DNA from 3 places in the Pseudomonas sp. BR20 genome. Region 2 is predicted to be linked to each of the others. Evidence: riboswitches for the same ligand, from Rfam matches in the RefSeq annotation. Region 2 holds a riboswitch; each other region holds the start of a gene.

Region 1 (10,469 bases), 860 kb from region 2:
TCACCACCACGGCGGCGCCGTAGCGCTTGCACAGCTTGGCGTGATGGATGAACTGCTCGACGCCTTCCTTCATGCTGATGGAGTTGACGATGCCCTTGCCCTGGATGCACTTGAGGCCGGCTTCGATCACTTCCCACTTGGAGGAGTCGATCATGATCGGTACGCGGGAGATGTCCGGCTCGCCGGCAATCAGATTGAGGAAGGTCACCATGGCCTTCTTCGAATCGAGCATGCCCTCGTCCATGTTGATGTCGATCACCTGGGCGCCGGCTTCCACCTGTTGCAGGGCGACTTCCAGGGCTTCGGTGTAGTTGTCTTCACGGATCAGGCGGGCGAAACGCGCAGAACCGGTGATGTTGGTACGCTCGCCGACGTTGACGAACAACGAACTGCGATCAATCGTGAACGGCTCCAGGCCCGACAGGCGGCAGGCCTTGGGGATGTCCGGGATCGGGCGCGGCGCGTAGCCGGCCACGGCCTTGGCGATGGCTTCAATATGGCCCGGAGTGGTGCCGCAGCAGCCGCCGACGATATTGAGGAAGCCGCTCTGGGCGAACTCTTCGATGACCTTGGCGGTTTCCGACGGCAGTTCGTCGTATTCGCCGAACTCGTTGGGCAAGCCGGCGTTCGGGTGCGCAGACACGTGGGTGTTGGCTTTGTTGGACAGCTCTTCCAGGTAAGGGCGCAGCTCGCTGGCGCCGAGGGCGCAGTTCAGGCCCACGGAAATCGGCTTGGCGTGGGCGACCGAGTTCCAGAAGGCTTCAGTGGTCTGGCCCGACAAGGTACGGCCGGAGGCGTCGGTGATGGTGCCGGAGATCATGATCGGCAATTCGATGCCGAGCGCTTCGAACACACCCTGCACGGCGAAGATCGCGGCCTTGGCGTTGAGGGTGTCGAAGATGGTCTCGATCAGGATCAGGTCGGCGCCGCCCTCGATCAGGCCTTTGGTGGCCTCGGTGTAGTTCTCCACCAGTTCATCGAAGGTGACGTTGCGGTAGCCGGGGTTGTTCACATCGGGCGACAGCGAGCAGGTGCGGCTGGTCGGGCCGAGGACGCCGGCAACGAAGCGCGGCTTGGCCGGGTTCTCGGCCGTCTTGGCATCGGCGATCTTGCGTGCCAGGCGTGCGCCTTCGACGTTCAGTTCATAGGCCAGCTCTTCCATGCCGTAGTCGGCCATGGAGATACGGGTGGCGTTGAAGGTGTTGGTCTCGAGGATGTCGGCACCGGCGTCCAGGTAGGCCTTCTCGATTCCGCCGATCACGTCCGGGCGGGTGAGCACCAGCAGGTCGTTGTTGCCCTTGACGTCGCTCGGCCAGTCGGCGAAGCGCTTGCCGCGGTAGTCGTGTTCTTCCAGTTTATAGCTCTGGATCATCGTGCCCATGCCGCCGTCGAGGATCAGGATGCGTTCCTTGAGGGCGTGGTGAAGGGCTTGCAGACGAGCGCTACGATCGGACATGGGACTACTCTGGTCAGGCATTACGGAGGGCGTGGATCATAACAAACCTGTGCGGATTTGCGGCATGCCCAGGTTTTGCATGAATATCGCTCATGTTGAGAGGGGGCATGGCCCGGTAGAATCACCGCGACTTATAAATCGCACGTATTGAATCGGGACCGGATACATGTCACTTCGTCTTATCGTCAGCGCCGTCCTGGCCTTGATAGCCAGTACCGCGTTGGCGGAAGGTCCCCCTCAGGCGATCTCTTATACGCGCGACGTTCAACCCATCTTCACCGAGAAGTGCGTGGCTTGCCATGCGTGCTACGACTCGGCCTGCCAATTGAACCTGGGCAGTGCCGAGGGTGCGACGCGGGGCGCCAGTAAGGTGCCGGTCTACGACGGCGAACGTAGCCAGGCGACCAAGCCGTCCCGCCTGTTCTATGACGCATTCGGCAAAGCTGCCTGGCAGCGCGAAGGCTTCAGCTCAGTACTTGACGCCCAAGGCAGCCAAGCTGCGCTGATGGCGAGCATGCTCGAACTCGGTCATCGCCGCGCGCCGTTGCAACCCAACGCCAAATTGCCCGCTGATATTGTGCTGGGCCTTAACCGCGAGAATATGTGCCCGTTGCCGGGAGAGTTCGACGCTTACGCCGGTGCTCACCCCAATGAAGGCATGCCTCTGGCCGTAACTGGCTTGAGCGACCAGCAATACCAGACGCTGCAACGCTGGCTGGCCTCCGGTGCACCGATTGACGAGCAAGGTGTGGCCCCCAGTGCCCAGGAAGCCGCGCAGGTGCTGCAATGGGAAAACCTGTTCAATGCCCCCGGCGCCCGGGAAAGCCTGGTGGCCCGTTGGCTGTTCGAGCATTTGTTTATTGCGCACCTCTATTTCGAAGGCGGTGAGCCGGGGCATTTCTTCCAGTGGGTGCGCTCGCGTACCCCCAGCGGCCAGCCGATTGACCTGATCAACACCCGTCGTCCCAATGACGATCCCGGCACCCGCGTGTACTACCGCCTGTGGCCCGTACAAGGGGTGATCGTCCACAAGACTCACATCACATACCCCCTCAGCGCAGAGAAAATGGCGCGGATCAAAGCCTTGTTCTACAGCGGTGACTGGCAGGCGAGCGCCTTGCCGGGCTATGGCCCCGGCCGTCGGGCCAATCCTTTCGAGACATTCGAGGCGATTCCCGCCCATGCGCGCTACCAGTTCATGCTGGATAACGCCGAGTACTTCGTGCGCACGTTTATTCGCGGGCCGGTGTGTCGCGGGCAAATTGCCACGGATGTGATCCGCGACAATTTCTGGGCGCTGTTCCAGGCGCCCGACCACGACCTGTACATCACCGATGCTCGCTATCGCGGCCAGGCCACGCCGTTGCTGGCGATGCCAGGGCAGAATGACGACGTGGGCAGTGTGCTCAGCCTGTGGCTCAAGTACCGTGATAAGCGCAACCAGTACGAAGCGCTGCGGCGGGACAGCTATGCCGAGCTGCCGGCGCCCAGTTGGTCGACGCTATGGGTCGGCAACGACAACGCGCTGTTAAGCATCTTTCGCCACTTTGACAGCGCCTCGGTCAATAAAGGCCTGATCGGTGAAGTCCCGCAGACGATGTGGTTGTTCGACTTTCCATTGCTCGAACGCACCTATTACCAGTTGGTGGTCAACTTCGACGTGTTCGGCAACGTATCGCATCAGGCCCAGACCCGCCTGTACTTCGACCTGATCCGCAACGGCGCCGAGCAGAACTTCCTGCGCCTGATGCCCGCCGATAGCCGCGACGCCTTTATGGATGATTGGTACCAGAACAGCGGCAAGATCAAGCTGTGGCTGGACTATGAGGCGATCGATGACGATAAGCCCACCGGCCTGCATCTGGATGAAAGAGACCCGAAGCGTGACTTTGCCAACCAATTGCTTACCCGCTACGGCTACCTGAACGCCAGCCCGGACCCGATCAACCGTTGCGCCGGGGCGTACTGCTCGCGTGATGGCATCGACCCGGCGTTGCAGGATGCGGAGCAGGCGCTCAGCCGCCTGACCTCGCGCCCGGCGGCGGGGCTCAAGGTGATCGATCAGTTGCCCGAAGCCACGATGCTGCGCATCGAAACCGCCAGCGGCCAGCGTGTGGTGTACAGCCTGCTGCGCAACCGCGCTCACAGTAACGTGGCCTTCCTGCTCGGTGAGGCCTACCGTTATCAGCCGGGCTTGGACACGCTGACCCTCTATCCGGGCGTGCTCAGCAGCTACCCGAACTTCATGTTCAATATTCCGGCACAGGAAGTGCCGGAGTTCGTGGCTGAAATGGAGCGGGCCAAGGACGCCAAGCGCTTTGAAAAAATCGTCGATCGCTGGGGCGTGCGCCGTAGCCATCCGTTGTTCTGGCAGTATTTCCACGATTTGTCCCAGTACATCCGCGAAAACACGCCAGTGGAAGAGGGGGTGCTGGATATGAACCGTTATGAAAACCTCTGACTGGGGCGAGAGTCTTTTCCGACAAAATTACTAGGACTTTGTACCTGCGTAATATTTTGGCGTAAACTGCCGGCAAGCCTGTGAGGAGTTTCCATGACTGCCATAACCATTACCGACGCCGCCCACGATTACCTGGCTGACCTGCTGTCGAAGCAGAACACCCCGGGTATCGGCATCCGCGTCTTTATCACCCAGCCTGGCACCCAGTACGCCGAGACGTGCATCGCCTACTGCAAGCCCGGTGAAGAGAAACCTGAAGACACCGCCCTGGGGCTGAAAAGCTTCACCGCGTATATCGACAACTTCAGCGAAGCCTTCCTGGACGATGCCGTGGTCGACTACGCCACCGACCGTATGGGCGGCCAGTTGACCATCAAGGCGCCCAACGCCAAGGTGCCGAACGTCAACGCCGACAGCCCGGTCAACGAGCGTATCAACTACTACCTGCAAACCGAGATCAACCCGGGGCTGGCCAGCCACGGCGGTCAGGTCAGCTTGATCGACGTCGTCGATGACGGCATCGCCGTATTGAAGTTCGGCGGCGGCTGCCAGGGCTGTGGCCAGGCGGACGTGACCCTGCGTGAAGGCATTGAGCGCACTTTGCTGGAGCGCATTCCGGAGCTCAAGGGCGTCCGTGACGTGACAGACCACACGCAGAAAGAAAACGCCTACTACTGAGTAAGGCGTTCACTGCGAACATAAAAAACGGCGCCCGTGAGCGCCGTTTTTTTATGCTTTTAATTCAAGCTCTTACACCATCTATCTAACAATAAAGATCAAGTGTGGGAGGGGGCTTGCTCCCGATAGCGGTGCCTCAGTCGTCTCATGAGGAAGCTGACACACCGCTATCGGGAGCAAGCCCTCTCCCACATTTTTTGTGTTTATTCAGTTTAATCAATGTTTTATTGGTTATTCGTGAAGTAAATAATCAAGGTCGATAAAGGTGCGCATGCCCGGCCCGATACAGTGATGACTCACTGAAACTGTCACTGGCCAGCACCCGGCCCACCACGATCAGCGCCGTACGCCGAAAGCCCTTGGCGGCGACTTTGTCGGCAACATCGCTGAGTGTGCCAACCACCCAATCCTGATCCGGCCATGTCGCCCGGTGCACCACCGCAATCGGGCAGTCCGCGCCATAGTGTGGCAGCAGTTCGGCGACGATCTTCTCCAGATGATTGACCCCCAGGTGAATCGCCATGGTCGTGCCATGCCGGGCCAGGCTGTCGAACTCTTCCCCGGCCGGCATGCTGGTTTTATCGGCGTAGCGGGTCAGGATCACGCTTTGGGCGATGTCCGGCAGGGTCAGTTCCGTTTCCAGCAACGCGGCGCAGGCTGCCACCGCCGTTACTCCGGGAATGATCTGGAAAGGGATGCCCAACTCACGCAAGTAACGGATCTGCTCGCCAATCGCGCCATACAGGCTCGGGTCGCCGGAGTGCACGCGGGCCACATCCTGGCCGTTGGCGTGGGCGGTGTTGATCAGTTCGATGATCTGTTCCAGGTGCAGTTCGGCGCTGTTGACCACCTGTTGCGCCTGATGTCCTTCCAGCACCGCCGCCGGCACCAGCGAGCCGGCATAGATGATCACCGGGCAACTGCGGATCAGGCGTTGGCCTTTGACGGTGATCAATTCCGGATCGCCGGGGCCGGCGCCGATGAAGTAGACGGTCATGGAGAATTCCTGTGCAAAAGCGGGCGAGCATGAAGATTGCTCATGATCGGGAAGGGCGATTATCGGGATTTTAGCTGGCGCAGGCCAATGCAAAGGTGGCCTGGGCGGTTTTCTGGCGAGTGATCAACAAGCGGGCAGGACCGCCGCAGAGCTGTTCGGCCAGGGCCAGGGCAGCGCTTTCCGCGATGCCATAACAGCCGGTATGGGCAAAGGCGACGTTGGATTTGTGGCTCAGCCGGTCTTCATACGCCGCCAGTTGCGCGGCGCTGAAGCACTGCAACGGCAGATTGAGCAAGCGGGCCAGGGCGAGCAACCCAGGCTCGTCCTGTTTACGGTCGATGCTGGCCAGTGCCGTGACACGCTGGCGCTCAATCCCGCCATTGGCGAGGGCGCTGTCAAACAGGCCCAGCAGGGTGTCTACATCACAACCCCGCTGGCAACCCAGGCCGACCACCAGGGTCATGCCGAGTATTGGTCGTCGCGGTTGCGGCGGAACAGCCAGGCACTGATCAGGCCGAGCGCCAGCCAGAACGCCACGTTGGTCAACTGCGAAGCGATCTTGAACTGCGCTTCGAGGGCTTCCGGCGCCAGCATGGAATGGGTTTCCGGCTGCGGCGCGCCGATCACATGCGGCACCACCAGGATCGCCACGCCTAGGACTTTCAGCAGCCAGTTGCGCCCAAACACGATCAGGGCAATACCGGCCGCCGTCGAGGCAGCGGTGCCGATCCACCAGATTTGCCGTTGCGCCAGGTCAGCGGCGGCAGTGCCCGGCAGCTCCGGTGGCAGGCCCAGGGTGGGCGCCAGTACAAAGGTGGCGTAACCGGCCAGGCCCCAGAGCAAGCCTTGGGCCGTACGGGTAGGGGCGCGCAGGGTATAGAGGCCGGCGAGCATCAGGGCGAAGCCGACGGCGACCACGAGGTTGCCGCCGGTGGTCGACAGCACGCGTTGCCAGCCGTCTGCCGGCTCCCAGGCTTCGGCGTCGTGGGTGTGCGCGGCGGCGCCCGCGGCGTGCTCATGCACGACTTCAGTCGCGGCTGGGGCCTTTTCAAAGGTTTCCGCCTGAAGAATCAGCGGCGCGACCCAGAAGCTTTGCAGCAAGGTCAGCAGCAGGGCGGCCAGCAAGCCGGTGAACCCTGCGGTTTGCGCAATACGCTTGATCATGTCGGCAGACCTCAGTGGCACGGGAACGCGGCGCTGTGGCGGGTATCGTGGGCCGCGTTGTGCACCGCCTCGATATGCGAGAAGCCGGCAAAATACACCAGGCACGCGCCGAGGATCGACGCACCGATGGCGGCGGTCAGGCGTTGGCTGAGGGTGGCGGAGCTGCTGGCGGTGTGCGAGGTGCTGCTGATGATCGACATGGCGCGTCCCTTTCAGGTGTCAGGGTGAAACGAGCGCATGCAAACCCCGCGAGCCAGGCACGCAGGGTTTTAACAGCGCCCGCCCACCGCGGGTTTGTTATTCGATGTTATTCGGGCCGGTCTCCGGGCTTGCGAGGGACACTGGGTCTATAAAGCGTCGCCTTCCCATGCCATACAGGCACAGTGGATCTGACGCTTCACTCGCTTACCGTTGCGGGGGCAGCACCGGACTCGTCATAACGCTATGACTCACCGGTTTCCCGTTTCACCCTGTGAAGGGCACCCGAAACAAGATGTGTAGGAGAGCATGGGCCGGGGACGGTAGTCAAATGCGGCGAGCCCCTGTAGCCTTGCACCTTCGAGGTTCTTCGGCCCAGGCCGAAGCTAAGAAGGGAACGCGGTCCAAGCCGCGGCTGCCCCCGCAACTGTGAAGGGTTTATCTGACTGCCACGCCACTGCCATTACGGCGGGAAGGCGCAGTCAGCGCCGGTCGCAAGACCCGCAAGCCCCAAGCCAGGAGACCTGCCTCGTCACCGATTTTCCAATTCAACCGGGCGGGGTGATCCGGTGACGAAATCTGCTGCTGCGCGCCGCCGCAGGGCCTATCGTCCCGTATGCCCGCCCCAAAGGGCATCCGATGAAAACACTGGCCAAACTCCCCGTCACCATCGTTACCGGCTTCCTCGGCTCGGGCAAAACCACCTTGCTGCGCCATATGCTCGACAACGCCCAGGGCCGTCGCATTGCGGTGATCGTCAACGAGTTCGGCGAGCTGGGCATCGACGGTGAGATCCTCAAGCAGTGCTCCATCGGTTGCACCGAAGAAGAGGCCAACGGCCGCGTGTACGAGCTGGCCAACGGCTGCCTGTGCTGCACGGTGCAGGAAGAGTTCTTCCCGGTGATGCGCGAACTGGTCGCCCGTCGCGGCGACCTCGACCATATCCTTATCGAAACCTCGGGCCTGGCCCTGCCAAAACCGTTGGTACAGGCCTTCCAGTGGCCGGAAATCCGCAGCGCCTGCACGGTTGATGCCGTCATCACCGTGGTCGACAGCCCGGCCGTGGCCGCCGGCACCTTTGCCGCGTTCCCGGACCAGGTCGATGCCCAGCGCAAACTCGACCCGAACCTGGACCATGAATCGCCGCTGCACGAGCTGTTTGCCGACCAACTGGCCAGCGCCGACCTGGTGATCCTCAACAAATCCGACCTGATCAGCGCCGAAGACCTGGCCCGTGTACGCCTGGAAGTCGCCGAAGAACTGCCGCCGGCTGTGAAGGTCATCGAAGCCAGCAGCGGTCGCCTGCCGTTGGATGTATTGATCGGTCTCGGCGCGGGTTCCGAAGAACATATCGACGGTCGCCATAGCCACCACGATCATCACCACGATGGTGAAGACGATCATGATCACGATGCCTTCGATTCCATCTCCATCGACCTGCCCCAAGCCGACGAGGCGCTGCTGCTCGACGCCCTGACCCAATTGGTGGTTCAGCACGGCATCCTGCGCGTCAAAGGCTTCGCCGCCATCCCGAACAAACCGATGCGCCTGCTGATCCAGGGCGTGGGCACGCGTTTCGACAAGCACTTCGACCGTGCCTGGGGCGCCGACGAAGCGCGCATCACACGGCTGGTGCTGATCGGCCAGGAGCTGGACGCGGCGGGCCTCGAAGCGCAACTGCGCGCCGCCCTCAGCGTTTAACCCATGCACCTGCTCAGGACTCAGCCCGGTGGTTTCGTCGCGGACGACAATATTGCCGACCTTGGCCAAACCCCCGCCGAACTGGTGATTCTGTGCAGCGGCGATTCCAGCCTGGCGCTGCTGGCCGAAGCGGCCCAGCAGTTGCCGGAGGACTACCCCAGCCTGCGCCTGGCCAACCCGATGCAGGTGCAGAACCATGCCTCGGTCGACCTGTATGTAGACGAAGTGCTGCGCCACGCCAAGGTCATCCTGATTTCGCTGCATGGCGGCATCGGTTACTGGCGCTACGGCATCGAGCGTCTGGTGGAGCTGGCCGCGCGCGGCGTCACCCTGATCCTGGTGCCGGGGGATGATCGCCCGGACCCGGAACTCAGCGGCCTGAGCACGGTGAATGCCGAACAGCGCGACCGCCTGTGGCGCTTCCTTCGTCAGGGTGGTTTGGGCAATGCCCTGGACTTCTATCGCTGCCTGGCCAGCGGCTACCTGGGACGCGACTATGCCTGGGCCGAGCCGCAAACCCTGCCGCGCACGGCGATTTATCACCCGCATAAAGCCAACCCTCGTCTCAATGACTGGCAGACCGAGTGGCACGCGGATTGGCCCGTGGCGGCGGTGCTGTTCTACCGCTCGCACCTGCAGGCGGCCAATACCGGTTTTATCGACGTGTTCTGCCAGCGCTTGCAGGCGGCGGGCCTTAACCCGTTGCCGATGGCGGTGGCCAGTTTGAAAGAGCCCGGCTGCCTGACGGTGGTCGAGGACCTGCTGGATGAGGTCGGCGCGGCGGTGATCCTGAACACCACCGGTTTTGCCCAATCCAGCCCCGAGGCCCCGCATCTGCGGCCGTTTCGTCGCAATATCCCGGTGATCCAGGCGATTTGCGCCCAGGATAACCAGCCGGGCTGGCAGGCCAGCGAGCAAGGCCTTGGCCCTCGCGACCTGGCGATGCACATTGCCTTGCCCGAGCTGGACGGGCGGATTATCAGCCGGCCGATCAGCTTCAAGGATCTGGCCTGGCGCAGCGAGCGCAGCCAGTCGGACGTGGTGTGCTACCGCGCAGCGCCCGAGCGCATGGATTTCGTCGCTGAATTGGCGCGCCGTTGGGTCGAACTGGCACGGCTGCCGAATGCGGATAAACGCATTGCCCTGATCCTCGCCAACTACCCGACCCGCGACGGTCGCATCGGCAATGGCGTGGGCCTGGACACCCCGGCCGCCGCGCTGAATATCCTGCGCGCTCTGCAAGCCGCAGGTTATCCGGTGCCGGATCAATTGCCCGAAAGCGGCACTGCGCTGATCCATGATCTGCTCGGCGGCGTCACCAACGATCTCGACAGCCTCGACCTGCGCCCCTGCCATCAAAGCCTGGGCCTGGACGACTACGAGGCGATGTTCCAGCGCTTGCCTGAGTCCAATCGCCAGGCGGTGCTGGAGCGTTGGGGCGCTCCCCACAACGATCCGATGTTCCGCGACGGCCGCCTGATGATCGCCGGACTGCGCCTGGGCCTGACCTTCGTCGGCATCCAGCCGGCCCGGGGTTACCAGGTGGATGCCAGCGCGGTGTACCACGACCCGGACCTGGTGCCGCCCCATGGCTACCTGGCGTTCTACTTCTGGTTGCGCCACACCTACGGCGCCCATGGCGTGATCCATGTGGGCAAGCACGGCAACCTGGAATGGCTGCCAGGCAAGGGCGTTGGGCTCTCGGAAAACTGCTGGCCGGATGCGCTGCTGGGGCCGCTGCCGAACATCTACCCGTTTATCGTCAACGACCCGGGCGAGGGCGCCCAGGCCAAGCGGCGCACCCAGGCGGTGAT
Region 2 (10,469 bases):
TGTACACGGTGATGGCCAATTCCTTATCGCCCGTGCCGAAGGGCAGATCGTCGGCGCTATCGGCTACTTGCCTTACGACAGCCGTTTCCCCCGGTTGAATTTCCATGACCGCAAGACGATTGAAGTGGTGCGTCTGTTCGTCTTGCCAGCGTTCCGCCGCTTTGGTTTGGCGGGTGAGCTATATCGCACGCTGGAGGGCATGGCGCAGGCGAAAGGGGTCGAGGTGGTCTACCTGCATACCCATCCGTTTCTACCGGGGGCGATTGATTTCTGGATTCGCCAGGGGTTTGAGGTGGTGGATGTGGAAGCCGACCCGGTGTGGCAGACGACACACATGCACAGGCCTCTGTAGATCCAATGTGGGAGGGGGGGGAGTGGGCATGTCCTGTTCAGTTAGACCGCAACCGCAGTATCTGCGCCCCATCAAACGGGTCCGTCAGGTAATGCGCCTGCACCCCGAATGTCTCCTGCAAGCGCTCCGGCGTCAGCACGTCCAGTGGCGTGCCCAGCGCTACCAGGCGCCCACGATCCAGCACGGCCAGGCGATCACAGGTCAGCGCTTGATTCAGATCATGCAGGGCGATGAGGGTGGTCACCGGCAATCCTTGCACGCCTTTCAAAATCGCCAGTTGATGCTGGATGTCCAGGTGATTGGTCGGCTCATCCAGTAACAGGATCTGCGGCCGTTGCGCCAGGGCGCGGGCGATGTGTACGCGTTGGCGCTCGCCGCCGGAGAGGCTGCGCCAGGCGCGGTGGCTCAGGTGGGTGGCGTCCACATCATGCAGGGCCTGGCGCACGATGGCGTCGTCTTCGCCGGACCACGGGCTCAGCGCCGACAGCCACGGTGTGCGGCCCAGCGCGACGGCGTCGAACACGCGGATGGCGTCGTCGGTGTCGGCCTGTTGTTCCACCACCGCCAGCTGTTGTGCAATGGCACGGCGGGACAGGTCGCCCAGGCGTTGGCCGCCCAGGCGCACGTCGCCGCTGGCCGGGGTGCGCAAGCCGGCGAGCAGTTTGAGCAGGGTGGATTTGCCGGAGCCGTTCGGCCCGACGATCCCCAGGGTTTCACCCAACTGAACCTCCAGGTGGATATCGCGCAGCAACTCCGCCTCACGCACCTTGAAGCCCAGGCCGGTGCAACTCAGTACGCTCATCGCGCATTCCTCCGGCCAATCAGGATCAGTGCAAACACCGGCGCGCCGACCAGTGCCGTCACCACGCCGACCGGAATCACCTGGCCCTTGATCAAGGTGCGCGACAGTACATCGGCCGCAATCAGGAACAGTGCCCCGCCCAGCGCACTGGCGGGCAGCAGGCGCGAATGCCCGGTGCCGAGCAGCAGGCGCACCGCGTGGGGGATCACCAGGCCGACAAAGCCGATGGAGCCCACAATCGACACCATCACCGCCGTCACCAGCGCCGCGCACCCCACCAGCACAAACTGCACGCGGCGCACGGGGATGCCCAGGGACGCCGCCGAATCGCTGCCGAAGGTAAACGCATCCAACGCACGACGATGCCACAGGCACACCGCCAGGCCGGTGACCGCCACCGGCACCGCCAGCCACACCGACGGCCAGCGCACGCCGCTGAGGTTGCCCAGCAGCCAGAACATGATGCCGCGGGCCTGTTCGGAACTGGCCGACTTGGTGATCAGGAACGCGGTGAGCGCATTGAACAGCTGCGACCCGGCGATGCCCGCGAGGATGATCTGCCCGGTGCCGCTGGATGAGCCACTGGCCCGTGCGAGCAGGATCACCAGCGCAAACGCCGCCATCGCGCCGACAAAGGCGCCGGCCGAGAGTGAAACCAGCCCGCCGCCCACGCCCATCAACGCCACCAACACCGCGCCCGTCGAAGCCCCGGCGCTGATGCCCAGCAGGTACGGATCGGCCAATGGGTTGCGCAGCAACGACTGCAAAATCACCCCACAGGTCGCCAGCCCGGCCCCGCAGGCGGCGGCAACCAGGGCACGGGTGAGGCGGTAGTTCCACACCACGCCTTCATCGATCGGGTCCAGCACGTAACCGGCCGCCCACAGCTTGTTGGCGAGCACCTGAAGCACCACCTGGGGCGAGATGGCGGTTTCGCCGATGGCCACGCCGGCGAGCACGGCGATCAGCAATAGCGCCAGGGCGAGTAAGGTCCGGATCATTTCGGCAGGTCGTAGCCGTCGATGGCCGTGGCCAGTTGTTCCAGGCCATCGAACGTGCGGATGCTGGCCTGCAGCGCCAGGGCGTCGAGGATGATGATGCGGTTGTTTTTCACCGCGTCCATGTTGCGCGTGACCGGGTCGCTGCGCAGGAAGGCGAGTTTCTTTTCATGGTCGTCGGCGGGGTAGCGGCGGCGGTCCATGCGGGCGATCACCAGGAAGGTCGGGTTGGCCTTGGCGAGGGTTTCCCAGCCGACGGCGGGCCACTCTTCATCGGACTGCACCACATTGTGCAGGCCGAGGGTTTCGAGCATAAATTCGGGAATGCCCTTGTGGCCGGCCACGTACGGGTCGCTGGCCATTTCGGCGCTGGAAAACCACACCAGCGCGCTCGCCTGCTTGAGGCCTTTGCTCTGCACGGTGGCCACGGATTTGGCCAGGCGCGCCTTGAGCGCGTCGTTCAGGTGTTGGCCGCGATCCTGTACGTCGAAAATCTGCGCCAGCTGGCTGATGCTCTTGTAGATCGTCTCGATACGGAACGGCTCCAGTCGCGTGCCGTCGGCGCCCACCAGGTTGTCCTTGCCTTCGCAGTCGGAGGGCAGCAGGTAGGTGGGGATCTTCAGTTCGTGAAACTGCTCGCGGGTACCGACCACGCCTTGCGGGCCCACCACCCATTCCAGCTCGGCGGCCACCAGTTGCGGGCGCTTGGCGATCACCGCTTCAAAGCTGGGCTCGTTGTTGGCCAGGCGCTCGATGCTGTCGTTCTGTGCCTTGAACTGCGGCAACACGCTGTTGAACCACAGCGAGGTGCCGACCACGCGGTCAGCCACACCGAGGGCATAGAGCATTTCGGTGGCGGCCTGGCCGATGGTCACGCTGCGCGCGGGCGCCTGCGGGAAGGTGAGGGTGCTGCCGCAGTTTTCCAGGGTCAGCGGGTATTGAGTTGGCGCGGCTTGGGCCAGGGCGCAGAAACCCAGGGCACTGATCAGGGCGGTAACGCGTGGCAGCATGAGGCAATCTCCGTGTGAACCGTACGTGGGAACAGGGGAGGTACGGTTCGGAAATACGCCCTCGAACACTGCCGGTCGGGCAGGTAAGGATGTCCTTCCCGGACACCCCGCCGGTTAGTGATTTTGCTGGGCCGGCAGGTCTCCTGACTGATGCGTCGTCGCCACGCTCCGGCCTTCCCGGACGTGGTCCAGTGGCAGTGGGGAGCAGGCTCGGCATCTACAGTTGCGGGGGCAGTTCCGATTGACGCGGCATACCGCGCTTCGGATTCCCTATTAGTCCCGTTTGGGAACCGGCGCGGTATGGTAGTTGATTAGGGCGAGGCGATACAGCCCGAGGGGCGCCCAGTCAGACACGAATATCCTCAGGGCCCTGGATCAGCGCTTCGATTCGCGTGCCTGTGGCGCGCTCTTCGTTGCTGAAGCCGTCGTAGTCCGCCAGGTTGGCGAAGCGGATGCCGGTCAATTGTTCGATCTGGATCACGCTCCGCTGGTAGGTCCTGACCTGGCCGAACATCAGGTCGAGCTGACCCAGTTCGCGGCTTTGGTCGATCATATAGGCACTGGCAGAGGGTTTGCCGTCATCGCTGAGGTAGGCCACCACTTTCCAGAACGCCTTGGGGATTTTGATACCTCGGTAGACGCGGTCATCGTCGGCGAACACCGGGCCGCTGAACACCGTTGCCCGGGCTTTCCAACGTTGCGTGTTATTGAGGATGTAGTCTTCCAGTTCCAGCCAGGTCTTCTGGTTGAACCCGCTCATCTGCGGCGAGCAGTTGGTGAAGTGGAAGGTGTCGAGGTTGGCCGTTTTCGCCTCGTCGCCCCAGTTGGGGTCCTGGCGCCGTACCAGGTGGCCGCGATCCAGGCCATTGTTGGTGTAGAGCGCTTCGCCTACCTGCGCGCTGATCGGCAGGCGACCATCGTAGGCCCAGGTGTCGTTGCTGCGGATTATCTCCACATGCTGCCCGCCGTCGATATTAACCCCCACGTAAAGCGCCAGTCGTCGGGAACGGGACATCGTCACCGAGAAATGCGTGTAGTCCAGCCGCAGCGGTTGTACGTCATCCGCCAATGCTTCATCGGCGGTGGGCCAGGGCACCACGAAGCTGCTGAGAAAATCCTCCGCGTAGCCGCGTCGGTCCTGTAGATCCTTGGCGGCGGTGACACGGGGCGTTGCCGCCCGGGCTTCCATCAGCGCGGGCTTGACCGCGATCAACGGGCGCAGATCGGCGAGTCGTGGGCGGTGCGAAAGGTCGATTTTGGCTTTGCGGGCTGGCATGGGTAAGTCCTCCTTGGATAAACACGACTGCAACATGGATTGATGACAATTGATGACACGGGTTAACCCTGGGGGGCTATCCTCAAACGGTTACCGGAGCTACACCATATGCCAACAGGGAGCCAGCCAATGTGTGATCGCCACCACCGCAACCCGATTTTCTGCCTGATTCCGCCGTATATGCTCGACCAGATCGCGCGTCACGGTGATAAGGCCCAGCGCGACATCGCGCTGCGCACCCGCGCCAAGGACAGCACGTTCCGTTCGCTGCGCATGGTCGCAGTGCCCGCCAAGGGGCCGGCCCACATGGCCCTGGTGATGGGCGCCGGCAAACGGCGCTCGATCTACAGCGCCGAAGGCACCGACAGCCTGCCGGGCAAGCTGATCCGCGGTGAAGGCCAGCCCGCCAGTGGCGACGCCGCCGTGGACGAAGCCTATGACGGCTTGGGCGCCACGTTCGATTTTTTCGAAGAGGTGTTCGACCGCAACTCCATCGACGACGCCGGCATGGCGCTGGATGCCACCGTGCACTTTGGCCAGAACTATAACAATGCGTTCTGGAACTCGACCCAGATGGTGTTTGGTGATGGCGATGACCAGTTATTCAATCGCTTCACGGTGGCCCTCGATGTGATTGGCCATGAATTGGCCCATGGCGTCACCGAGGACGAAGCCAAGCTGATGTATTTCAATCAGTCCGGTGCCTTGAACGAGTCGCTGTCGGACGTGTTCGGCTCACTGATCAAACAGTATGCGTTGAAGCAAACGGCCCAGGACGCCGACTGGTTGATCGGCAAAGGGCTGTTCACCAAGAAGATCAAAGGCACCGCTCTGCGTTCGATGAAGGCCCCGGGTACGGCGTTCGATGACAAGCTGCTGGGCAAGGACCCCCAGCCAGGGCATATGGACGACTTTGTCCAGATCTACGAGGACAATGGCGGGGTGCATATCAATTCCGGCATTCCCAACCATGCGTTCTATCAAGTGGCGACGAAGATAGGCGGGTTTGCCTGGGAGCGCGCTGGGCGCATCTGGTATGACGCGCTGCGCGATGCGCGGTTGCGGCCGAACTCGGGTTTTTTGCGTTTCGCGCGTATAACCTACGATATCGCCGGCCGTCTCTACGGCGCGAACAAGGAGGAGCACAAGGCGGTCAAGGAGGGCTGGAAAGCGGTTGGCATTAACGTCTGACGTGAGGAACAGCCATGCAAATTTCGATCAAGGAAAACGGTGGGCCGGCGTTTTTTCCGGGTTTGGCCAAACCGCGAACCGTGCAATTGGACACGCTGCCCGAACCGGACCAGCAAGAGTTGCGGCAACTGATCGAGAAATCGGATTTCTTCCAGTTGCCGCAAAGCACGGCGCCGGAACCTGGCAACCCAGGCCAGGTGCATTACACCCTGACCGTCACGGAGGGAGCGCGCGAGCACACAGTCTGCGTGCTGGCGCCGGTGAAGTCCCAGGCGCTGGATGGGCTGGTGCAGTGTGTGCGCCGGCATATTCGCTAGGGCTGTTGCGCAGCCCTGGATTATTTGCGGTTCAGCCATACCGTCTGTGCATTGCAGAACTCACGCACGCCGAAGTGCGACAGTTCGCGGCCGAACCCGCTCTTCTTCACACCACCAAACGCCACCCGAGGGTCGGACACGCTGAACGCATTGACGAAGATCCCGCCGGTGTCCAGTTGGTTGGCGATGTCGTGGGCCTTGGCCTGGTCGGTGGTGAAGATGCTGGCGGTGAGGCCGAACTCGCTGTCATTGGCCAGGGCCACGGCGTGGTCGGCGTCGAGGGCGGTGATGATCGAGGCCACGGGGCCAAACAGTTCCTGTTTGAATGAGGTCATCTGGTCGGTGACGTCGGCCAGTACGGTCGGCGCATAGTAGTTGGCGGCGCCGGCGACTTTGTGGCCACCCAGCAGCAGGGTGGCGCCTTCTTCCAGGGTGGCCTGGACCTGGCCGTGCAGCTCGTCGCGGAGGTCGAAGCGCGCCATTGGGCCGACGTAGGTACTGGCCGAGGTCGGGTCGCCCATCACCAGCGCGCGGCTGGCTTCGACGAACTTGGCGGTGAAGGCGTCCACCACACCGGCTTCGATGATCAGGCGCTTGGCAGCGGCGCAGACTTGGCCGCTGTTCTGAAAACGACCGATCACTGCGGCCTGCACGGCGGCGTCGAGGTCGGCGTCGTTGAGCACGATGAACGGGTCGGAGCCGCCCAGTTCCAGCACGCACTTCTTCAGCGCGGCGCCGGCCTGGGAGCCGATGGCCATGCCGGCGCGTACGCTGCCGGTGAGGGTGACGGCGGCGATGCGCGGGTCGGCGATGGCCTTGGATACGCCGTCCTGGGTCACGTTGATGACTTCGAACAGACCTTCAGGGAAACCGGCTTTCTGCAACGCCGCTTTCATCAGGTACGCGCTGCCCATCACGTTCGGTGCATGTTTGAGCACGTAGGTATTGCCGGCGAGCAGGGTCGGCACGGCGCCGCGCAGCACCTGCCATACAGGGAAGTTCCACGGCATCACGGCGAGGATCGGGCCGAGCGGGCGGTATTCGATCTGGGCGCTGCCGTTGTCCACCAGGGTGGGTTCCGGGGCCAGCATGGCCGGGCCCTGGGCGGCGTACCACTCGCTGAGCTGGGCGCATTTTTCGATCTCGGCACGGGCCTGGGTAATGGGTTTGCCCATTTCCAGGGTGATCATCTGCGCCATCTCTTCGGCTTGGTCGCGCAGGGCGCCGGCCAGGGCCTGCAGCAATTCGGCGCGCTGGCTGACCGGCTGGCGGCGCCAGGTGCGGAAGGCTGCGGTGGCACGGTCGAGGGCGGCATCCAGCTGCGCGGCGGTTTCGTAGGGGTAGCTTCCGACGGTTTCGCCGGTGGCGGGGTTGATCGACAGGGCGTGGGTCTGGGGAGAAATAGCGTTCATGGCACCGTCCGGCTGAAGGAGTGGAATGGGGTCAGCCTACGGGGATGCATGTTTTCTTGAAACTGAATAATATTAAGCAATACATTCACGATTGGAGAATGATTTGGATCTGGTGCAGCTGGAAATCTTCAAGGCCGTTGCCGAGCAAGGCAGCATCAGCGCCGCCGCGCAGTTGATTCATCGGGTGCCGTCGAACCTGACCACGCGCATCAAGCAACTGGAGCAGGATTTGGGCGTGGAGTTATTTATCCGCGAGAAGAGTCGCCTGCGCCTGTCGCCCGCCGGGTGGAATTTTCTCGGCTATGCGCGGCGTATTCTCGACCTGGTGCAGGAGGCCCGCGCGACGGTGGCGGGGGAGGAGCCCCAGGGCGCGTTTGCCCTCGGTTCCCTGGAAAGCACGGCGGCGGTGCGTATCCCGGCGCTGCTCGCGGCATACAACCAGAAGCACACCAAGGTCGAACTGGACCTGAGCACCGGGCCATCGGGCACGATGATCGAGGGCGTGCTGTCGGGGCGGCTGGCGGCGGCGTTTGTCGATGGGCCGGTATTGCATGCCACCCTGGAAGGCGTGGCGGTGTTCGAGGAGGAGATGGTGGTGATTGCGCCGCTGCACCACGCGCCGATCACGCGAGGGCAGGATGTGAACGGGGAGAGCATCTACACCTTTCGCTCCAACTGTTCCTACCGGCACCATTTCGAGCGCTGGTTCGCACAGGACGGCGCGGTGCCGGGGAGGATCTTCGAGATGGAGTCCTACCACGGCATGCTCGCCTGCGTCAGCGCCGGGGCCGGCCTGGCGCTGATGCCACGCAGCATGCTGGAAAGCATGCCGGGGTTTACCACGGTGAGCGTGTGGCCGCTGACGGACAGTTTTCGCACCCTGCATACCTGGCTGATCTGGCGCCGTGGCACGGTGTCGCAGAGTTTGAACAGCTTCGTCAAGCTACTGGAGGAGCGCGCTCTTCAAAACTCCGCGCCTCCCACATGTTGATCGCTATCAGCCGCCGAACTGGAAGGTGCCCATGGCCAATTTGGCCATGATCGCGGTCGCGCCCAACTGCACCAGCCACAACGCCAGGCCGCCCAGGAACACACCCAACGCCACTTGCAGCACCAGGCTTTTCTGGCGCTTGGCTTGTGGCGCGCGCGGGGTGAAGTGCTCCTGGTCGTCGGGGTCGGCGTGCAGGTTCAGGTCGTCGTTTTTCATAGGGCTCTCATAACAAAAGGGCAATCGCTGCTCAGTCTAGGGGAGCAGGGGCTTTTCCGACAGGCATTAAAAAGGGAAGCCACGGCTTCCCTTCGTATAACGCCGTCAGGCTTATAGAACCTGAACAATCGCCTTTGTTACCGCAGCAATGTTCGACTGGTTCAACGCCGCCACACAGATACGCCCGGTATCCAGCGCGTAGATACCAAACTCGCTGCGCAGGCGGGTGACTTGCTCAACGGTCAGGCCGGAGTAAGAGAACATCCCGCGCTGGCGACCGACGAAGCTGAAGTCGTGGCCAGGAGCAGCCTTGGCCAGTTCGGCAACCATCTGCTCACGCATGCCACGGATGCGCAGGCGCATCTCGGCCAGCTCGGCTTCCCACTGGGCGCGCAGCTCAGGGCTGTTCAGCACTGCGGCTACAATCGCTGCGCCATGGGTTGGCGGGTTGGAGTAGTTGGTGCGGATCACGCGCTTGACCTGGGACAGGATGCGCGCACTTTCTTCCTTGGAGTCGCCGACGATGGACAGTGCGCCCACACGCTCGCCGTACAGGGAGAACGACTTGGAGAACGAGCTGGAGACAAAGAAGGTCAGGCCCGATTCGGCGAACAGGCGCACGGCCGCGGCGTCTTCGTGGATACCGTCGCCAAAGCCCTGGTAGGCCATGTCGAGGAACGGCACCAGGTTCCTGGCCTTGACCACGTCCAGTACTTGTTGCCAGTCGGCCGGGCTCAGGTCGACGCCGGTCGGGTTATGGCAGCAGGCGTGCAGCACCACGATGGACTGGGGCGGCAGGGCGTTGAGGTCTTCGAGCAGGCCGGCGCGGTTCACGTCGTGGGTGGCGGCGTCGTAGTAGCGGTAGTTCTGCACCGGGAAGCCTGCGGTTTCGAACAGGGCGCGGTGGTTTTCCCAGCTTGGGTCGCTGATGGCGACGACGGCGTCGGGCAGCAGATGCTTGAGGAAGTCAGCACCGATCTTCAGGGCGCCGGTGCCGCCAACGGCCTGCACGGTCACGACACGGCCAGCTGCGAGCAGGGGCGACTCGGTGCCGAACAGCAGGGTTTGCACGGCCTTGTCGTAGGCCGCGATGCCGTCGATCGGCAAGTAGCCACGGGCGGCGTGTTGCGCCACGCGAATGGCTTCCGCTTCGGCAACGGCACGCAAGAGTGGAATCTTCCCCTCCTCGTTGCAATAAACGCCCACGCCAAGGTTGACCTTGGTGGTTCGTGTGTCGGCGTTGAATGCTTCGTTGAGGCCCAGGATTGGATCGCGTGGTGCCATTTCGACAGCGGAGAACAGGCTCATTTTTGCGGCAGCTCTATGGGGGAAGGGAGGGACGTGTCGCGCTCCAGCCGAATGCACTAGAGCGGTGCACAAACGGGGAGCTAGTATAGAGGCCATCACGGCTGAGGGCGACAACCGAAACGGCTTTTCGGCCAAGTTTTTCGGTTTATTTGCCGACCGTTAGTCTTATTGCAACATTGGTCAATGACGGCAGGCGGGACGATTGCCTTGAAACCCGTCACATTCGCCACCACTTCTACAGCTATCATGGTTTTTTCCTACGGCCTGCTCTGAAACTTCGCGGGTTGTGGTCTTTTTCGTCCCCGACCGGTTTACAGTCTGGGGTGACTTCAAGAGGTACGTTATGTCGGATTTCCAACTAGTCACCCGCTTTGAACCTGCCGGCGACCAGCCCGAGGCTATTCGCCAGATGGTGGAGGGCATCGAGGCCGGGCTGGCGCACCAGACGCTGCTCGGGGTGACTGGTTCGGGCAAGACGTTCAGCATCGCCAACGTGATTGCGCAGATCAACCGCCCCACGCTGGTGCTGGCCCCGAACAAGACCCTGGCCGCGCAGTTGTACGGCGAGTTCAAGGCGTTCTTCCCGAATAACGCGG
Region 3 (10,469 bases), 330 kb from region 2:
GCGAGTGCCATGAGGTGCTTGGCGCCTTTGTGCGCGGGCAGTTGCTGGTGATGCTGGCACTGGGGATCATCTACGCGGCAGGCTTGATGGCCATCGGCCTGGAGCTGGGCCTGTTGATCGGCCTGATTGCCGGCCTTGCCGCTATCGTGCCGTATATGGGCTTTGTGATCGGTATCGGCGCGGCGTTGGTAGCCGGGCTGTTCCAGTTTGGCGGCGACCTGTACCCGATGCTGGGGATTGTCGCGGTGTTCATGGTCGGCCAGGCCTTGGAAGGCATGGTGCTCACGCCGTTGCTGGTGGGGGACCGGATTGGCCTGCACCCGGTGGCGGTGATCTTTGCGATCCTGGCCGGCGGCGAGCTGTTCGGCTTTACCGGCATCCTGCTGGCCCTGCCGGTGGCGGCGGTGATCATGGTGCTGGTGCGCCACATGCACGATTTGTACAAGGATTCCGACGCCTATACGGGGGTCGAAGACCCCGAGCTGTAACCGCTGCGTCATAAACCCGGCTTCGGCCGGGTTTGTTGTTTATGGGGCTACGGCGTCAAACAATCCGCTTAAAACCGGCAAGTTAACGCAAACCTTTGATTTTGCTTGCGGTCTGCTGCATTGTGCGCCCGGCGTCACGGGTATAAACTTTGCAAACTTTACACAGAGGCCACTAACGGTTCGATGGGAGCCGTTCAGTCAGCATGAAACCGATTCAGCTGCCCTTAGGTGTGCGTCTGCGTGATGACGCTACCTTTATCAATTACTACCCAGGCGCCAATGCCGCTGCACTCGGCTATGTCGAGCGGCTCTGCGAAGCCGACGCCGGGTGGACCGAAAGCCTGATCTATCTGTGGGGCAAGCACGGCGTGGGGCGTACCCACCTGTTGCAGGCTGCGTGCCTGCGTTTCGAGCAGATGGGCGAGCCGGCGGTCTACCTGCCCCTGGCCGAGTTGATGGATCGGGGCATCGGGATCTTCGACAACCTTGAGCAATACGAACTGGTGTGCCTGGACGATCTGCAGGCGGTGGCCGGCAAGGCGGATTGGGAAGAGGCGCTGTTCCATCTGTTCAACCGCTTGCGTGACAGCGGCCGGCGCTTGTTGATTGCTGCCTCTACCTCGCCACGCGAGTTGCCGGTGAAGCTGGCCGACCTCAAGTCGCGCCTGACCCTGGCGCTGATCTTCCAGATGCGCCCGCTGTCCGACGAAGACAAATTGCGCGCCCTCCAATTGCGTGCATCCCGTCGCGGCCTGCACCTCACCGATGAAGTCGGGCACTTTATCCTCACCCGGGGCACCCGCAGCATGAGCGCGTTGTTCGATTTGCTCGAACAGCTCGATCAGGCCTCTTTGCAGGCTCAACGAAAATTGACGATCCCTTTTCTCAAAGAAACTTTGGGCTGGTAACTGGTTGAATCTACGGGCTTCGGCAATTTACAGGCGCCAGAAATCCTGCGTTTAAGCCACGTTGGCTACGCATTTGAACCGATAAATGGAATTACGGCTTAGATGTCATAGTCCAATCGCGAAGTCACATAGATCACGATTGAATTTGCAAATCGATGTGATAGAAGGCATAGTCTCGACTTCTTTACATACCAGCCACGGTCGTGCCCATGCTAAATCGCTTCGCACCCCTCGTGCCCCTCGCACTCGTTACCCTGTTGTTTGGTTGCGCCTCCCACCCTCAACAGGTGGTTGAGCAGCAAAAAACTCAACAACAGTCCCAGGCAAAATTCGTTGCTGCACAATCTGCTTCTGTTTATGAAGAAACGCTTTATAAAGAAGAGCAAGCAACCGAAAAGGAACTGGCCGATTTTTCCGGCAACAAGCCTTACCAGCTTCCAGTTCTGGCCGACAGCATCCTCGAACGCGGCATGTCCCTGATCGGTACCCGTTACCGTTTCGGCGGTACCTCTGAGGCCGGTTTCGACTGCAGCGGTTTTATCGGCTACCTGTTTCGTGAAGAAGCTGGCATGAACCTGCCACGCTCCACTCGCGAAATGATCAACGTGAAAGCACCGTTGGTCGCGCGCAACAACCTCAAGCCCGGTGATCTGCTTTTCTTCAGTACTGCAGGCCGTGGTCGCGTAAGCCATGCCGGTATCTACCTGGGCGATAACCAGTTTATCCACTCCAGCAGCCGTCGCAGTGGCGGTGTTCGAGTCGACAGCCTGGGCGACAGTTACTGGAGCAAAACCTTCATCGAAGCCAAGCGCGCACTCGCCATGGCCCCGACTACGGTTACCGCCAGTAAGTAAACTTAAAGTGATACTTGAAGTTTGACGTGTAAGGGCTAGAATCCCTGGACATTGTTGTAATCCGTTCGCGCGAGCTTTGCTTGCGCGTTCTGGTTTTCAGCGTTCGGCAGCGATAGCCGCATCCAGACCAGGATTGTTCTGCACATGTCGACCACAGCCCGCCTGCTCCTTATTCTCTGCGCCGCGCTGATCAGCGCCTGCGCCAGCCGGCCGCCGCCTGCTCCCGTTGCGGTCAAGCCCAAGCCGGTATTCAACTATTCCACCCAGAATTTCTCGCCTGCGGCCGAAGACGTGCTCTTTCGTGCGCTGGGCCTGGTCGGCACGCCTTACCGTTGGGGCGGCAACACGCCGGACTCGGGTTTTGATTGCAGCGGCCTGATCGGCTTTGTCTTCCGCGACGCCGCCGGCATCTCCCTGCCGCGCACCACCCGCGAACTGATCGTGATGCGCGCCCAGGATGTCAGTGAGCAGAACCTGCAAACCGGCGATTTGCTGTTCTTCGCCACCGGTGGCGGTTCCCAGGTCAGCCACGCCGGGATCTACGTGGGCGAAGGCCGCTTTGTCCATGCACCGCAAACCGGCGGTACGGTGAAGCTGGATACCTTGTCCAAGGCGTATTGGCAGAATGCTTATCTGAGCGCCAAGCGTGTGTTGCCAGCAAACCTGGCACGTAATCCCTGAACCAAACACCGAACTAAATGTGGGAGGGGGCTTGCCCCCTCCCACATTGGTTTTATGTTGCTTCTGGAGGCGTTTATTGAGCCGCCGACACCCGCCACACCTTATTCCCCACATCATCCGCCACCAGCAGATCCCCCTGCTGATCAATCACCACGCCCACCGGCCGACCCATGGCTTTCTCATCTTTGTCGAGGAACCCGGTCAGCACATCCACCGGCTGACCTTTAGGCTGGCCACCCTCGAATGGTACGAAGATCACCTTGTAGCCACTGTGTGGCTTGCGATTCCACGAGCCATGCTGGCCGATGAACGCGCCGTTACTGAAAGGCGCCGGGAGTTTGCTGCCCTCGGCGAACGTCAGGCCCAAAGACGCCGTGTGCGGCCCCACCGCATAGTCCGGCGCAATTGCCTTGGCCACCAGGTCCAGGTTCTGCGGTGTGACGCGCACATCCACATGCTGGCCGTAATAGCTGAAGGGCCAGCCATAGAACCCGCCATCCTTGACCGAGGTGATGTAGTCCGGCACCAGGTCGCTGCCGATCTCATCGCGCTCGTTTACCGCTGTCCATAGCTTGCCGCTCTGGGGTTCCCAGGCCATGCCGTTAGGGTTGCGCAGGCCGGAAGCGAAAATGCGGTGCTGGCCGCTGGCGCGATCCACTTCCCAGATAGCCGCCCGGCCCTGTTCCGCTTCAAGACCGTTTTCGCCGACGTTACTGTTGGAGCCGACGCTCACATACAGTTTGCTGCCGTCCTTGCTGGCGACCACGTTCTTGGTCCAGTGGTGATTGATGCTGCCGCCCGGCAGGTCGACCACCTTGGTGCCAGGCGCCTTGATCGCGGTTTCACCCGCTTGATAGGGGAAGCGCAACAGCTTGTCCGAATCGGCCACGTACAGGTCATTGCCGACCAGTGTCATGCCGAAGGGCGAGTTGAGGTTTTCCAGGAACACCGTGCGGGTCTCGGCGACGCCATCGTGATCGGCATCGCGCAACAGGGTGATGCGGTTCGGGCTTGGCACCCCGGCACCGGCGCGGCCCATGACCTTCTCCATGACCCAGCCGCGAATGCCCGTGGAATCATCCGGTTTGGGCGGCGCATTGGTTTCCGCCACCAGCACATCGCCGTTGGGCAGCACATATAGCCAGCGCGGGTGGTCCAGGCCTTCAGCGAACGCCGCTACTTGGGTGCCGGCCGCTGCGGTTGGCTTCACGCCCTCTGGCCAGCCGATTGCCGGGGCAATGTTCACGGTGGGGATCAGGGTTTTGTTCGGTTCCGGTAGCTGGGGCGATGGCCCGGTGCCGTCGGACACCTGCAGGGTGGAGCTTTCACCGCAGGCGGCGAGGGTGCCGGCGAGCATGATGAGTAGGGCGAGTCTGGTTTTATGCATGGTGTTCTCCTTGATACCTGTAAGGGTAGAGGAGGGCGCTGGTGCGATGGTTCAAGTGCAAGGCCAGCTTTAATTGACGCTCCACCCCCAACCCACTAACCTTCGCGGCTTGTTCCAGGTGCTCTGTGACCCATGGGTCGACCGAGTGAAACAGGGAAGCCGGTGAGCGAGCGCACTTGTACACAGTGCTGCCGCGATTCCGGCGCTGCCCCCGCAACGGTAAATGAGTCAAGACGGTGCCTTTTGCCACTGTATCGCCCGCGATATGGGAAGGCGCGCCGTCGGCGTGTTCGCTCTGTAGATGAGCAAGCGCGCCACTCATGAGCCCGGAGACCGGCCTGGATCATCCAACAGCATCACGGTGGGCGATGCTTGGCTGTCTGTTTTTTCCTGCCTGCCGTTTTTGTCCAGCCCCAACGGAGAGCTGCCATGACCGATACCCCCGACCGCGACGAACGCCACCTGGCGCGCATGCTGCGCAAAAAAGCCGTGATCGACGAGCGCATCGCCAATTCCCCCAATGAGTGCGGCTTGCTGCTGGTGCTGACCGGCAACGGCAAAGGCAAGAGCAGTTCCGCATTCGGCATGCTCGCGCGCGCCATGGGCCACGGCATGCAGTGTGGTGTGGTGCAGTTCATCAAAGGGCGCAACAGCACCGGTGAGGAGTTGTTCTTCCGTCGCTTCCCCGAACAGGTGCGTTTCCACGTGATGGGCGAAGGCTTCACCTGGGAGACCCAGGACCGCCAACGCGATATCGCCGCCGCCGAAGCCGCCTGGGCCGTCTCCCGTGAACTGCTGCAAGACCCCACCATCGGCCTGGTGGTGCTGGATGAGCTGAACATCGCCCTCAAGCATGGCTACCTGGACCTAGATCAGGTTCTCAGCGACCTGCAAGCCCGTCCGCCGATGCAACACGTGGTGGTCACCGGCCGTGGCGCCAAGCCTGAACTGATCGAAATGGGCGACACCGTCACCGAAATGGGCATGCTCAAGCACGCGTTCCAGGCCGGTATCAAGGCACAGAAGGGCGTCGAACTTTGAATCAGCCCCGTCATTGCCCGGCCGTCCTGATCGCCGCACCGGCGTCCGGCCAGGGCAAAACCACCGTCACCGCCGCGCTGGCCCGTTTGCACCGCAACCTGGGGCGCAAGGTGCGCGTGTTCAAATGCGGCCCGGACTTCTTGGACCCGATGATCCACGAGCGCGCCAGCGGTGCGCCGGTGTATCAATTGGACATGTGGATGGTGGGCGAGCAGGAAAGTCGTCGCCTGCTGTGGGAAGCGGCGGGCGAGGCCGACCTGATCCTGATCGAAGGTGTGATGGGCCTGTTCGATGGCACACCGTCCAGCGCCGATCTGGCGCGGCACTTCGGCGTGCCGGTGCTCGCAGTAATCGACGGCACCGCCATGGCCCAGACCTTTGGCGCCCTGGCGCTGGGCCTGGCGCGCTATCAGCCGGACCTGCCATTCGCCGGGGTGCTGGCCAACCGCGTCGGTACCCTGCGCCATGCGCAACTGCTGGAAGGCAGCCTGACCGAAGGCCTGCGCTGGTATGGCGCACTGTCCCGCGAAACCGGGATCGAACTGCCCAGCCGCCATTTGGGCCTGGTGCAAGCCAGCGAGCTGAACGATCTCGACGTGCGCCTGGACGCCGCCGCCCAGGCATTGGGCAGCAGCTGTGAAGTCGCATTGCCGCCACCGGTGACCTTCGCCGCGCCGGAAGTGATCGCGGCCGAGCCGTTGCTGGCCGGTGTACGCATTGCGGTGGCCCGTGACGAAGCCTTCGCCTTCACCTATGGCGCCAGCCTTGACCTGCTGCGAGCGATGGGGGCCGAACTGACGTTTTTCTCGCCGATCCATGATCGCCAGCTGCCCGAGGCTGACAGTCTCTATTTGCCCGGCGGTTACCCGGAACTTCATCACCAGGCGTTGTCGGAAAACACCCCGATGCTTGAAGCTATTCGTAACCACCATGCCGCCGGCAAGCCCTTGCTCGCCGAGTGCGGCGGCATGCTCTACCTGCTGGATTCGCTCACCGATGTCGACGGCATCCGCGCCGAACTGGTCGGCCTGCTGCAAGGCGATGCGGTGATGCAAAAGAAACTGGCCGCCCTGGCCCTGCAAAGCGTCGAACTGCCGGAAGGCGTGCTGCGCGGGCACACGTATCATCATTCCCTGACCAGCACCGAGTGCCAGCCGATTGCCCGTGGCCTCAGCCCGAACGGCGGGCGCGGTGCCGAAGCGGTCTTCCGACAGGGGCGGATGACCGCCTCTTACGTGCACTTCTATTTCCCGTCGAATCCGACGGCGGTAGCCGCCTTGTTTGCGCCGGACCGAGCTGAAACCCTATCCACTGTGGGAGGGGGCTTGCCCCCAATAGGGCTATGACCGACAACGCTTTCCCCCAGGCCGACCGCGACGCCGTCTACCGCGCCATCGCCGAACGCCGTGACATGCGCCACTTCAGCGGCGGCATGGTCGCCCCCGAATTGCTGCATCGCCTGCTCCAGGCCGCGCACCAGGCGCCCAGCGTCGGCCTGATGCAGCCTTGGCGGTTTATCCGCATCAGCGACCGCGCGTTACGAAGCCAGATTCAACAGTTGGTGGAAGAAGAGCGCATGCGCACCGCCGAGGCGTTGGGCGAGCGCTCCGACGCGTTCATGAAGCTCAAGGTCGAAGGTATCCACGACTGCGCCGAAGTGCTGGTGGCGGCGTTGATGGATGATCGCGAGCGCCACATCTTCGGGCGGCGCACCTTGCCGGAGATGGACCTGGCGTCGCTGTCCTGTGCGATCCAGAACCTGTGGCTGGCCGCGCGGGTCGAGGGGCTGGGCATGGGCTGGGTCTCGCTGTTCGAACCCCAGGCCCTGGCCGACCTGCTGGGCCTGCCGCCCGGTGCGAAACCCCTGGCGGTCTTGTGCCTGGGGCCGGTGACGGAATTTTACCCGGCACCGATGTTGCAGCTCGAAGGCTGGACCGAGCCTCGGCCGTTGAGTGACATGTTGTATGAGAATGTGTGGGGAGTGAGTCAATGAGTGTGGCTTTGCTGTGTGTCGCTGCGGTGGCGCTGGATGCGCTGCTGGGCGAGCCCAGGCGCTGGCATCCGCTGGTGGCGTTCGGCAATTTTGCCGGGCGCATCGAGCAGCGTTTCAACAGCGGTGGCCGTGGCTGGCGCAGCCATGGCGTGACCGCGTGGTTTATCGCCGTGGTGCCGTTGACCCTGCTGGCCACCGCGTTGTCGTGGGCGCCGTATATCGGCTGGGTTCTGGAGATCCTCGCGTTGTACTGCGCCCTCGGCATGCGCAGCCTCGGCGAGCATGTGATCCCGGTGGCCCAGGCCCTGCGCAGCGATGACCTCGACGCGGCCCGCACACGGGTGAGCTACCTGGTCAGCCGCCAGACCAGTGAGCTGGACCGCACCGAAGTCGCCCGCGCCGCCACCGAATCGGTGCTGGAAAACGGCAGCGATGCGGTGTTTGCCGCGCTGTTCTGGTTTGTCGTCGCCGGTGTGCCAGGCGTAGTGCTCTACCGCCTGAGCAACACCCTCGACGCCATGTGGGGCTATCGCAATGAACGCTTCGAGCGCTTCGGGTGGGCCGCGGCCAAGATCGACGATGTACTCAACTATATTCCTGCACGCCTGGTGGCTTTGACCTACGCCGTGCTGGGCAAAACCCGCCTGGCCCTCAAATGCTGGCGCACCCAGGGGCCGACCTGGGACAGCCCCAATGCCGGGCCGGTGATGGCATCCGGCGCTGGCGCGTTGGGCGTTGAGCTGGGCGGCGCCGCGATTTACCACGGCGAGGTGCACCATCGTCCGCAACTGGGCGAAGGCCCGGCGGCGGATGCCGACTCCATCGACCGTGGCTGGCAACTGGTGCAGCGCGGCGTATGGTTGTGGTTGCTGATTCTATGCGTGGGAGGGCAATTTTATGCTTGAGCACGGTGGCCGGCTGCGCAAGGCAGCGATTCAGTACGGGATTGCCGAGGCCGATTGGCTCGACCTTTCCAGCGGCCTCGCGCCCTGGCCGTGGCCGATCCCCGAGATTCCGCTGCGGGCCTGGGCGCGCTTGCCGGAATCGGACGACGGCCTGGAACAGGCGGCCAGCGAGTATTACGGCGCCGCGCATGTTCTGCCGGTGCCCGGCTCCCAGGCGGCGATTCAATTGCTGCCACGCCTGCGCCGTGCCGGCAAGGTCGGCGTGCTGTCGCCGTGCTACGCCGAACACGCCGAGGCCTGGCGTCGCGCCGGTTACGTGGTGCGTGAAGTGCAGGAGCAGGAAGTCGACTTCTTCCTTGACGGTCTCGACGTGCTGGTGGTGGTCAATCCCAATAACCCCACCGGACTTAGCCTGACCCCGCAGCGCCTGCTTGACTGGCACACAAGGCTGGCCCAGCGCGGCGGCTGGCTGGTGGTGGACGAAGCGTTCATGGATGTCACCCCGCAGTTGAGCCTGGCGAACCAGGCCCATCAGGTCGGCCTGATTGTGCTGCGTTCGTTCGGCAAGTTTTTCGGCCTGGCCGGAGTGCGCCTGGGCTTTGTGCTGGCCGAACGCAGGCTGCTCAAATTGCTGGCCGAACAGGTCGGGCCGTGGGCCGTCAGCGGGCCGACGCGGGTGCTGGGTCAAATGTGCCTGCGCGATACCGCTGGCCATGCGCGGCAGCGAGCGCGCTGCATTGAGGCCGGCCAGCGCCTGTTTGAAATGCTTGAGCGCCATGGCTTTCAACCCCAGGGCGGCTGCGCGTTGTTCCAATGGCTAATCACCCCACACGCTGAGCGCATGCACGAATTCATGGCGCAACGCGGCATCTTGCTGCGCCTGTTTGTGCACAACAGCAGCGTGCGGTTTGGCCTGCCCGACACCGAGGCCGATTGGCTGCGCCTCGACGAAGCGCTGGCTGCCTACAAGGACGCCTCATGAGTACGCTGATGGTGCAAGGCACCACCTCCGATGCCGGCAAAAGTACCCTGGTGACCGCGTTGTGCCGTTGGCTGGTACGCCAGGGCATTGCCGTGGTGCCGTTCAAACCACAGAACATGGCGCTCAACAGTGCGGTGACGGCCGAGGGCGGCGAGATCGGCCGGGCCCAGGCGGTGCAGGCCCAGGCGGCCAACCTGGCGCCCCATACCGATATGAACCCGGTGCTGCTCAAGCCCAACAGCGACACCGGCTCCCAGGTGATCATCCATGGCCGCGCCGTGACCAGCATGAACGCGGTGGCCTATCACGACTACAAAGCCATCGCGATGCAGGCAGTGCTGGCTTCCCACGCGCGGTTGAGCGAAGCCTACCCGGTGGTGATGGTGGAAGGTGCAGGCTCCCCGGCCGAGATCAACCTGCGCGCCAACGACATCGCCAACATGGGTTTCGCCGAAGCGGTGGATTGCCCGGTGCTGCTGATTGCCGACATCAATCGCGGCGGGGTGTTCGCCCATCTTGTCGGCACCCTGGAATTGCTCTCGCCCAGCGAACAGGCGCGGGTCAAAGGTTTCATCATCAACCGTTTTCGCGGCGACATTGCACTGCTGCAACCCGGCCTGGATTGGTTGCAAGCACGCACCGGCAAACCGGTGGTGGGCGTATTGCCCTACGTGATGGACCTGCACCTGGAAGCCGAGGACGGCATCGACCGGCGCCAAACCGACAAGGCGGCGCAGGTGCTCAAGGTGGTCGTGCCGGTGTTGCCGCGCATCAGCAACCATACGGATTTTGATCCGCTGCGCCTGCATCCCCAAGTGGACTTGCAGTTCATCGGGCCGGGCCAGCCGATTCCGGCCGCCGACCTGATCATCCTGCCCGGCTCGAAAAGCGTGCGCAGCGACCTCGCCTACCTGCGTGCCAATGGCTGGGACATCGCCGTGGCGCGGCACTTGCGCTACGGCGGCAAGGTGCTGGGGATTTGCGGGGGCTTGCAGATGCTCGGTGAGCAGGTGCACGACCCGTTGGGCCTGGAAGGGCCAGCGGGTTCCAGCGACGGCCTGGGGCTGCTGGCGTTCAGCACCACCCTGGAAAAAGAGAAGCAACTGCGTAATGTTCGCGGGCGTTTGTTGCTGGAGAATGCCGAGGTCAGCGGGTATGAGATCCATGCGGGCGTGACCTGTGGCGCTGCCCTGTCGAACGCCGCCGTGCTGCTGGAGGACGGTCGCAGTG

The links. Region 2 has a riboswitch for cobalamin ahead of ACHPFG_RS21615 (ABC transporter substrate-binding protein). Riboswitches for the same ligand answer to the same signal wherever they lie in the genome.
Region 1: it holds a riboswitch for cobalamin, as region 2 does, so the genes downstream of both, cobW (cobalamin biosynthesis protein CobW) here and ACHPFG_RS21615 (ABC transporter substrate-binding protein) in region 2, are expected to answer to the same signal.
Region 3: it holds a riboswitch for cobalamin, as region 2 does, so the genes downstream of both, cobO (cob(I)yrinic acid a,c-diamide adenosyltransferase) here and ACHPFG_RS21615 (ABC transporter substrate-binding protein) in region 2, are expected to answer to the same signal.

The regions. Positions count from the first base shown of each region.
Region 1 is NZ_CP172012.1:3,852,415-3,862,883, reverse strand. Features, by position in the region: gene metH (methionine synthase) at 1-1,456, opposite strand, end outside; gene ACHPFG_RS17825 (fatty acid cis/trans isomerase) at 1,623-3,917, shown strand; gene nfuA (Fe-S biogenesis protein NfuA) at 4,011-4,595, shown strand; gene cobM (precorrin-4 C(11)-methyltransferase) at 4,846-5,592, opposite strand; gene ACHPFG_RS17810 (cobalamin biosynthesis protein) at 5,663-6,055, opposite strand; gene ACHPFG_RS17805 (CbtA family protein) at 6,052-6,756, opposite strand; gene ACHPFG_RS17800 (CbtB domain-containing protein) at 6,768-6,956, opposite strand; cobalamin riboswitch at 7,054-7,258, opposite strand; cobalamin riboswitch at 7,301-7,500, shown strand; gene cobW (cobalamin biosynthesis protein CobW) at 7,594-8,655, shown strand; gene cobN (cobaltochelatase subunit CobN) at 8,659-10,469, shown strand, end outside.
Region 2 is NZ_CP172012.1:4,713,054-4,723,522, reverse strand. Features, by position in the region: gene ACHPFG_RS21630 (GNAT family N-acetyltransferase) at 1-352, shown strand, start outside; gene ACHPFG_RS21625 (ABC transporter ATP-binding protein) at 390-1,154, opposite strand; gene ACHPFG_RS21620 (FecCD family ABC transporter permease) at 1,151-2,155, opposite strand; gene ACHPFG_RS21615 (ABC transporter substrate-binding protein) at 2,152-3,162, opposite strand; cobalamin riboswitch at 3,279-3,472, opposite strand; gene ACHPFG_RS21610 (DNA/RNA non-specific endonuclease) at 3,509-4,438, opposite strand; gene ACHPFG_RS21605 (M4 family metallopeptidase) at 4,568-5,629, shown strand; gene ACHPFG_RS21600 (protealysin inhibitor emfourin) at 5,644-5,946, shown strand; gene ACHPFG_RS21595 (aldehyde dehydrogenase family protein) at 5,967-7,358, opposite strand; gene ptrR (putrescine utilization regulator PtrR) at 7,462-8,349, shown strand; gene ACHPFG_RS21585 (hypothetical protein) at 8,356-8,565, opposite strand; gene ACHPFG_RS21580 (amino acid aminotransferase) at 8,677-9,873, opposite strand; gene uvrB (excinuclease ABC subunit UvrB) at 10,217-10,469, shown strand, end outside.
Region 3 is NZ_CP172012.1:5,042,674-5,053,142, reverse strand. Features, by position in the region: gene ACHPFG_RS23210 (AI-2E family transporter) at 1-488, shown strand, start outside; gene hda (DnaA regulatory inactivator Hda) at 692-1,396, shown strand; gene ACHPFG_RS23200 (C40 family peptidase) at 1,606-2,250, shown strand; gene ACHPFG_RS23195 (C40 family peptidase) at 2,395-2,931, shown strand; gene ACHPFG_RS23190 (PQQ-dependent sugar dehydrogenase) at 3,005-4,318, opposite strand; cobalamin riboswitch at 4,418-4,674, shown strand; gene cobO (cob(I)yrinic acid a,c-diamide adenosyltransferase) at 4,748-5,359, shown strand; gene ACHPFG_RS23180 (cobyrinate a,c-diamide synthase) at 5,356-6,705, shown strand; gene bluB (5,6-dimethylbenzimidazole synthase) at 6,702-7,352, shown strand; gene cbiB (adenosylcobinamide-phosphate synthase CbiB) at 7,349-8,257, shown strand; gene cobD (threonine-phosphate decarboxylase CobD) at 8,250-9,239, shown strand; gene ACHPFG_RS23160 (cobyric acid synthase) at 9,236-10,469, shown strand, end outside.